2 regions of the Kitasatospora sp. NPDC088548 genome follow, and region 2 is predicted to be linked to the other one. Evidence: riboswitches for the same ligand, from Rfam matches in the RefSeq annotation. Region 2 holds a riboswitch; the other holds the start of a gene.
The links. Region 2 has a riboswitch for cobalamin ahead of ACIP82_RS20715 (CoA-acylating methylmalonate-semialdehyde dehydrogenase). Riboswitches for the same ligand answer to the same signal wherever they lie in the genome.
Positions count from the first base shown of each region.

Region 1: linked by a shared signal. The riboswitch ahead of ACIP82_RS21565 (FecCD family ABC transporter permease) and the one ahead of ACIP82_RS20715 (CoA-acylating methylmalonate-semialdehyde dehydrogenase) in region 2 are both predicted to bind cobalamin.

Region 1 is NZ_JBIVMI010000016.1:160,266-164,669, reverse strand. It holds gene ACIP82_RS21580 (CGNR zinc finger domain-containing protein) at 1-571, shown strand, start outside; gene sodX (nickel-type superoxide dismutase maturation protease) at 584-1,021, opposite strand; gene sodN (superoxide dismutase, Ni) at 1,207-1,602, shown strand; cobalamin riboswitch at 1,715-1,834, shown strand; gene ACIP82_RS21565 (FecCD family ABC transporter permease) at 1,939-3,000, shown strand; gene ACIP82_RS21560 (ABC transporter ATP-binding protein) at 3,000-3,851, shown strand; gene ACIP82_RS21555 (ABC transporter substrate-binding protein) at 3,906-4,404, shown strand, end outside.
Region 2 is NZ_JBIVMI010000015.1:172,036-176,439, forward strand. It holds gene ACIP82_RS20710 (PucR family transcriptional regulator) at 1-1,550, shown strand, start outside; cobalamin riboswitch at 1,680-1,805, shown strand; gene ACIP82_RS20715 (CoA-acylating methylmalonate-semialdehyde dehydrogenase) at 2,036-3,535, shown strand; gene ACIP82_RS20720 (acyl-CoA dehydrogenase family protein) at 3,544-4,404, shown strand, end outside.

The DNA of each region.
Region 1 (4,404 bases), on a different contig from region 2:
GTACGCCGACCTCGCCGTCCGGCTGGTGAACACCGAGGAGCCCGAGCGCGGCACCGACACGCTGACCTCGGTCGACGCCGTCCGCGGCCTGTTCTCCGAGAACACACGTGCCGCCGCGCTCGCCGACGAAGCCGACCTGCCCCGGCTGCGTGCCGTCCGGACCCGGCTGCGCGGGGTCTTCGAGGCCGCCGCCGAGGGGGACGAGATCCGGGGTGTCGACCTGCTGAACAGCCTGCTGATGGAGTACCCCGTCAGCCCGCTGGTCTCCGGCCACGACTACCTGGACGACGCCGGGCGCCCGCGCTGGCACCTGCACCTCGCCGACAACTCGCCCACCGCCACGGCCCACTTCAGCGCGGTCGCCTGCATGGGCCTGGCCGTCCACCTCACCGAACTGGGCGCCGACCGGCTCGGCATCTGCCAGGCCGCGCCCTGCCGCAACGCCTACCTGGACACCTCCACCAACCGCTCCCGGCGGTACTGCTCCGACCGCTGCGCCACCCGCGCCAACGTCGCCGCGTACCGGGCCCGCAAGCGCCAGGAGGCCGCCGTCCTGGCCGGGCAGGGCTAGCGGCCCTCCGGGCTAGAGATCCTCCGGCCGGACCCAGACGCCGAGCCGGCGGGCCAGGCCCGGCACCCGGACCAGCGGGCCCAGCAGCAGGCGCTCCAGCCGGCGGCCCGGGGCCAGCCAGGCCGGCCGGGGGCGCAGCCGCAGCAGCACCCGGCCGAGCACCAGCTCGTCCGGGACGGCGCCGTAGCTGCGGCTGTCGCTGTCGACCAGCCGGTTGTCGGACAGCAGCCACCAGCCCTTCGGGCGCCGGCCGTCGGCCCGCTTCACCACGAGCAGGTCCTGCTGCAACGGGTGGCGGACCACCACCACGGCGCCCGGCCTGATCCGCGCCCCGTACCGGACCAGCAACCGGTCGCCCTCACGCAGCGTCGGCACCATCGAGTCCCCCGCCACGTCGATCAGTCCGAACGGTGCGGCACCCCCGCGGGTGCCGCCCTCCGGTTCCGCCATCCGCGTCACGGCTCCTCCTCCCGGCTCGCCGCGTCCCAGTCTGCCGTACGGACCGTCACCCGCCGGTGTCCGGATTCACCCGGTTCCGGGTCCGCCTTTTGCCCTAGGCCCACCGACCGATCGCGAAACCCCGTGACCGGAAGGGTAATCTCGGGCGCGGGAAGACGATCTAAGGAAGGACTCCCATGTTCTCTCGTCTGTTTGCACCGCGTGCCACCGCGCACGCCCACTGCGACCTGCCCTGCGGCGTGTACGACCCGGCGCAGGCGCGGATCGAGGCCGAGTCGGTCAAGGCCACCCAGGAGAAGTACCAGGCCAACGAGGACGCGCACTTCCGCGCTCGCGCCGTCATCATCAAGGAGCAGCGCGCCGAGGCCGTCAAGCACCACATCTCGGTGCTGTGGAGCGACTACTTCAAGGCCCCGCACTTCGAGAAGTACCCGCAGCTGCACCAGCTGATCAACGACACCCTGAAGGCCGCCTCGGCCGCCAAGGCGTCGACGGACCCGGCCACCGGCCAGGCCCTGCTCGACCTGATCGCCGAGGTCGACAAGATCTTCTGGGAGACCAAGCAGGCCTGACCGCCGCTCGGCCTCCGTCGACCGCCCCCGCCCGGACCACCACACCGGACGGGGGCGGTCGCGCGTTTCCGGGACATGCCCGGCGGCACCTGTAAGGGTTGCCTGGCCTTAGCGCTTGTTATGCTGCCAGGGCGTCCCATGGGGGAAGTCCGGTCCGAATCCGGCGCTGACCCGCAACGGTGGACGGGGCCCCGGCCCCGTGAGCCCGATCGCCCTGGGGCGCCGACCTCCCGACAACTCGCCGTGGAATGCGAGGGGATGGCGCCCCGGCCCCGCCACGGCCCGGGCGCTTCGCCCCGCGCCGCCCACGGCCCGAGGCGAAGGCGCGCCCCCCTCGTGAGCACCGCAGTGACCGCACCGGTCCGTCGAATACCCGCCGCGCCCCTGGCCGCCGGCCTGGCCGCGGCCCTGCTGCTGTCGCTGGTCTGCGGGGTCGCCCTGGGCTCCTCCGACCTCGGCTGGTCCCGGGTCCTGCGGCTGCTGGGCGCCGGGCTGACGGGCGGTCGGCTGGAGGCCGAGGAGGCGGCGGCGTACGTGATCGTCTGGGAGATCCGGCTGCCGCGCACCGTACTGGCCGCCGTGGTCGGCGCCGGGCTCGCGGCCACCGGGGTCGCCGTGCAGGCCATGGTCCGCAACGCCCTGGCCGACCCGTTCGTCCTCGGCATCTCCTCCGGCGCGGCGGTCGGCGCCAACGCCGTCCTGCTCCTCGGCGCCTTCGCCTCCCTCGGGGTCTGGGCGCTCTCGGTCTCCGCCTTCGGCTCGGCCCTGCTGGCGATGCTGCTGGTGTACGCGGCCGCCCGGACCGCCTACGGGCTCACCCCGCTGCGGCTGGTGCTCACCGGCACCGCGATGTCCTACGGCTTCTCCGCGGTGACGGCGCTGATGGTGTTCGGCGCCGCGCGCGGCGAGGCGGCCCGCAGCGCCATGATGTGGCTGCTCGGCAGCCTGGGCGGGGCGACCTGGGGCTCGGTGCCGATCGCCGCCGTCACCGTGCTGGCCGGCCTGGCCTGCCTCGCCCTCTCCGCCGGGCGCCTCGACGCGCTCGCCATGGGCGACGAGACGGCGGCCTCGCTCGGTGTGGACCCCGACCGGCTGCGCCGGCAGCTGTTCGTGGTGACGGCGGCCGTCACCGGCACCGTCGTCGCGGTCAGCGGCGCGATCGGCTTCGTCGGGCTGATGGTGCCGCACCTGGTGCGGATGCTGGTCGGCGCCGGCCACCGCCGGGTGCTGCTGGTCGCGCCGTTCGCCGGGGCGCTGCTGCTGGTCTGGGTGGACATCGTCTCGCGCACCCTGCTGGCGCCCGCCGAGCTGCCGGTCGGGGTGGTCACCGCGGTGCTCGGGGTGCCCTGCTTCCTGTTGCTGATGCGCCGCCGCGGCTACTCCTTCGGAGGCCGCTGATGGGCACCGGCGCGAACGCCGACCCGAGCACCGACACCACGGACACCCCGGAGACCGCCATCGAGACCGCCAGCGAGACCGCCCTGGACATCGCCGTCGACGGGCTCTCGGTCGACATCGCCGGCGCCCGGCTGGTCCACGACATCACCCTGGACGCCGCCGCCGGACAGGTGGTCGGCCTGGTCGGACCGAACGGCAGCGGCAAGTCGACCCTGCTGCGCTGCGTCTACCGGGCACTGCGGCCCGCCGCCGGCGCCGTCCGGCTGGGCGGCGAGAACCTGCACGCGCTCACCCCCCGCGAGGCCGCCCGGCGGGTCGCCGCACTGCCGCAGGAACACTCCGCCGAGTTCGACTTCACCGTGGCCGAGGTGGTCGGCATGGGCCGGCTGCCGCACCGCAGCGGATTCGCCGGCCCGACCGGCGGGGACGACCGGCGCTGCGCCGAGGCGCTGGCCCGGGTCGGCGCGGACCACCTGGCCGGGCGGGGCTTCCTGAGCCTGTCCGGCGGCGAGAAGCAGCGGGTGCTGATCGCCCGCGCGCTCGTCCAGGAGCCCCGGGTGCTGGTGCTCGACGAACCCACCAACCACCTGGACATCGCCCACCAGTTGGAGGTGCTGGCGCTGGTCCGGGCGGCCGGGCCGACGGTGCTCACCGCGCTGCACGACCTCAACCTGGCGGCCGGCCACTGCGACCTGCTGTACGTGATCAGGGCCGGCCGGATCGTCGCCTCCGGACCGCCCGTCGAGGTGCTGCGCCCCGCGCTGCTGGCCGAGGTGTTCGGCGTCCGCGCGACCCCCGTACGGCACCCCGAGACCGGCGCCGTCCAGCTGCTCTTCGACCGGCTCCGCTGACCCCGCTTCCCCTCCCGCCCTTTCCGCCCCCTCCCCCCGACCCGAGGAACTCCCATGCGCACCAAGGCCGTCGCCGCCACCGCCCTGCTCACCCTCGCGCTGACCGCGTGCGGGGCCGAGATCGCCCCGAGCGGCGAGGCCGCGGCGGGCTCCGACCACTACCCGGTGACCGTCGACAACTGCGGCACCAAGGTCACCTACAAGGCGAAGCCCGCCCGGACGGTGACCAACGACGTGGGCATCACCGAGCTGATGCTCGCGCTCGGCCTCACCGACCGGATGGCCGGCTATGTGATGCCCGACGAGAAGGGCGACCTCGCCAAGGTCCCGTGGAAGGACGGCTACCAGCAGACCGCCTGGCTCTCCAAGCAGCCGATCACCAAGGAGCTCGTCCTGGACGCCCGGGCCGACCTGGTGTTCGCCGGCTGGCACTACGGCTTCGGCGAAGCCGACGGCTTCACCCCGCAGGTGCTGGCCGGCCTCGGCATCGACTCCTACGTGCTCAGCGAGTCCTGCCGCAGCGGCAAGGGCCCGGAGCGCGGGGTGATGTCGC
Region 2 (4,404 bases):
CGACGCTGGTCGAGGTCGTGGCCGGGGACCCCGACCCGGTCCGACCGGTCGGCGGGGTGCTCATCCACGACCCGATGGACGAGCCCGCGCGGCTGCCCGGGGCCGTCGTCCTCGGCGTTGGTGTCGCCGGTGCGCCGGCCGTCGCCGCCCTGGTCGAGCGGGCGGCCGGCCTCGGCGCGGCCGCCGTGATCGTCCGCTCGCCGGTCGCCGTCGACGACACCGTCACCGCCGCCGTCGCCGGGAGCGGCGTGCCCGTCCTCGGCCTCACCCCCGGCGCCTCCTGGGCCCAGGTCGCCGCCCTGCTGCGGGCCCTGCTGGCCGTCGACGAGTTCGCGGGCGAGGACCTGGCGGGCGCCGGGGAGGACGTCGGCGGCCCGCTCTCCGGCGATCTGTTCGCCCTCGCCAACGCGATCGCCGCCCTCCTCGACGGGCCGGTCACCGTCGAGGACCGCGGCGGCAAGGTACTCGCCTTCTCCAGCCGCCAGGACGAGGGCGACCCGGCCCGGATCGCGACCATCCTGGACCGCCAGGTCCCCGCCGAGAAACTCCGCGACCTGGAGGCCCGGGGCGCCTTCCACGCGCTCTACCGCAGCGAGGGCCCGCTCTACGTCGACGGCGTCGCCGACAAACCCCGGGTGGCGATCGCCGTCCGGGCGGGCGGGGAGATCCTCGGCTCCATCTGGGTGGTCGTCCAGGACCGCCTGGGCCCCGACGGCGAGCACGCCCTGACCGAGGCCGCGAAGGTCGCCGCCCTCCACCTGCTGCGCCGCCGGGCCGGCGAGGACGTCGGCCACCGGCTCCGCGCCGACCTGCTGGCCACCGTCCTCGAAGGCGGCGCCGCCGCACCGCAGGCCGCCGCCCGGCTCGGGCTGACGGCCCAGCCCGCCTGCGTCCTGGCCCTGACGGTGCTCGGCGATTCCTCCGCCCCCGACCTGCTCGCCGCCGGCCACCGCTCCGGCGAGGCGCTCGCCCTGCACCTGGCCGCCGTCCACCCGCGCGCCGCCACCGCCTCGCTCGGCGGTGTGACCTACGCCGTCCTGCCGAGCGGCTCCGACGAGGCGGCCGTCCGGGTCGCCGACACCTTCCTCTCCCGGATCGCCCCCCGCGTCCCGGCGGTCATCGGCCTCGGCCGGCTCGCCGCCCACCCCGGCGAGCTGCCCCGCTCACGGGCCGACGCCGACCGCGCCCTGCGGGTGCTCACCGCCGGCGGCACGCCGCACCGCGTCGCCCATCTCTCCGACGTCTACGTCGCGTCGCTCCTCCTCGAACTCGCCGACCGGGTCCACGCCGAGGACGACCTCCCCGACAACCCCGTCGCCCGCCTGCGGGCCTACGACGCCGAACACCACAGCGCGCTCACCGAGACCCTCGCGGCCTGGCTGGACACCTTCGGCGACGTCGTCGCGGCCGCCGCCGCCGTCCACATCCACCCCAACACCTTCCGCTACCGGCTCAAGCGCCTCGCCGAGGTGGCGGACCTCGACCTCGCCGACCCCGGGGCCCGCTTCGAGGCCATGCTCCACCTCCGCCTCACCCCGCCCACCCCCTGACCGGGGCGCGGCTCTGCGTACGGGCCGCGGGTCGCCGCCCGGGGAGCTTCGGGGCGGAGCCGGAGGGAGCGGCACCCTGGACTTGCTAGGACGTCCGACTATATGGTCGTGGCCAAGGCCCGCAGTGCAGGGAAGCCGGTGTGAGTCCGGCACGGTCCCGCCACTGTGACCGGGGAGCGCGTCACCGCAGTACCAGCCACTGGCAGCCGGCCGGGAAGGCCGGGTGGCGCGCGCTGATCCGGGAGTCAGGATGCCGACTGCGGGTGTTCCGTGTTGTCCACGAGGATGGAGCAAACACGCATGGCACCGGTCTGTGTCCTTCCTGGCCCTGGTGATCCTGCGACGGTCGCGGCACGCACGTCACCCTGACGGCTCGCCGCGCCCGGCAGCACCCGCGTCCCGCACACCTGCGTGTCGGGCGGGCGTGCCGCCGTGCCCCGGTTCCCTCGGATCCCACCTGACATCCTGACGAGAGCAGGCTTGTGATGGTCCGTGAACTCACCCATTTCATCGGCGGAAAGCATGTCCCCGGTACGTCCGGGGTGTTCGGCGACGTGTACGACCCCAGCACCGGCACGGTCCAGGCGCGGGTACCGCTCGCCGGCCGGGCCGAGACCGAGGTGGCGATAGCCGACGCCGAACAGGCCCAGACCGAGTGGGCCGGCTGGAACCCGCAGCGTCGCGCCCGGGTGCTGCTGCGCTTCCTGCAACTCGTCGAGGCCGAACGCGAGCCGCTGGCCCGACTGCTCTCCGCCGAGCACGGCAAGACCGTCGCCGACGCCCACGGCGACCTGCAACGCGGCCTGGAGGTGGTCGAGTTCGCCGCCGGCGTGCCGCACCTCCTCAAGGGCGAGTTCACCGACGGCGCCGGCCCCGGCATCGACGTCCACTCGCTCCGCCGGCCGCTCGGTGTGGTCGCCGGCATCACCCCGTTCAACTTCCCCGCGATGATCCCGCTCTGGAAGGCCGCACCCGCCATCGCCTGCGGAAACGCCTTCCTCCTCAAGCCGTCCGAACGCGACCCCTCGGTGCCGCTGCGGCTGGCCGAGCTGTTCCTGGAGGCCGGCCTGCCGCCGGGCGTGCTGAACGTGGTCAACGGCGGCAAGGAGGCGGTCGACACCCTGCTCGACGACCCCCGGGTACAGGCCCTGGGATTCGTCGGGTCCACACCGGTCGCCCAGTACGTGTACGCCACGGCGGCGGCCCGCGGAAAGCGGGCGCAGTGCTTCGGCGGTGCCAAGAACCACCTGATCGTCATGCCCGACGCCGATCTCGACCAGGCCGCCGACGCGCTGATCGGTGCGGGCTACGGCTCCGCCGGCGAGCGGTGCATGGCCATCTCCGTCGCGGTGCCGGTGGGGGAGGAGACCGCCTCCGCCCTGGTCGCCAGGCTCACCGAGCGGATCGCCGCGCTGAAGGTCGGCGCCGCCCACGATCCCGAGGCCGATTTCGGCCCGCTCATCAGCCGGGACGCCCTGGAGCGGGTGCGCGGCCTCCTGGACCTCGGCGTCCAGGAGGGCGCCGAACTGGTGGTCGACGGACGCGAGTTGACCGTGCCCGGGTACGAGGGCGGCTACTTCCTCGGCGCCACGCTCTTCGACCGCGTCACCCCCGGGATGCGGATCTACCAGGAGGAGATCTTCGGCCCGGTCCTGTGCGTGGTCCGCGCCGCGGACTACGAGGAGGCGCTGCGGCTGCCGAGCGAGCACGAGTACGGCAACGGGGTGGCGATCTTCACCCGGGACGGCGACACCGCCCGGGACTTCTCCCGGCGGGTGAACACCGGTATGGTCGGTGTCAATGTGCCGATTCCGGTGCCGGTGGCGTACCACACCTTCGGCGGCTGGAAGCGCTCCGGGTTCGGCGACCTCAACCAGTACGGGCCGGACGCGATCCGCTTCTACACCCGGACCAAGACCGTCACCTCGTGCTGGCCCTCCGGGGTCAAGGAGGGCGCGAGTTTCACCATCCCCACGATGGGCTGAGGGCCGCTGTGCACAGGGAACTGACCGAGGATCAGCTCGCCATCGTCTCGACCACCAGGGACTTCGCGCAGGAGTGCCTTGCCCCGTACGCGGTGGAGTGGGACCAGAACAAGCACTTTCCCGTGGACGTCCTCGCCAGGGCGGCCGCTCTCGGGCTCGGCGGCGTCCACGTCCGCGAGGAGTGCGGCGGCTCCGGCCTGACCCGGCTGGACGCCGTCCTGGCCTTCGAAGCCCTCGCCACCGGCTGCCCCTCCATCGCCGGCTACACCTCCATCCACAACATGGTCGCCGGGATGATCGACCGCCACGGCACACCCGGGCAGCGGGCCCGCTGGCTGCCGGGCCTCTGCTCGATGCGCGACCTGGCGAGCTACTGCCTCACCGAGCCGGGCGCCGGCTCGGACGCCGCCGCACTCACCACCCGCGCCCGCCGCGACGGCGACCACTACGTCCTGGACGGCGTCAAGCAGTTCATCTCCGGCGCCGGGTCCTCGCAGGTGTACGTGGTGATGGCCCGCACCGGTGGCGAGGGGCCGCACGGCATCTCCGCGTTCGTCGTCGAACGCGGGGATCCGGGACTCTCGTTCGGGCCCAACGAGCGCAAGATGGGCTGGAACGCCCAGCCCACCCGCCAGGTGGTCCTGGACGGCGTCCGGCTGCCCGCGGACCGCCTGCTCGGGGTGGAGGGCGGAGGTTTCCGGATCGCCATGAACGGCCTCGACGGCGGCCGGCTCGGCATCGCCGCCTGCTCCCTCGGCGGGGCCCAGGACGCACTGGAACGGGCCACCAAGTACCTCGCCGAACGGGAGGCGTTTGGCGCCAGGCTCCTGCACGCCCAGGCCCTGCAGTTCCAGCTCGCCGACATGGCG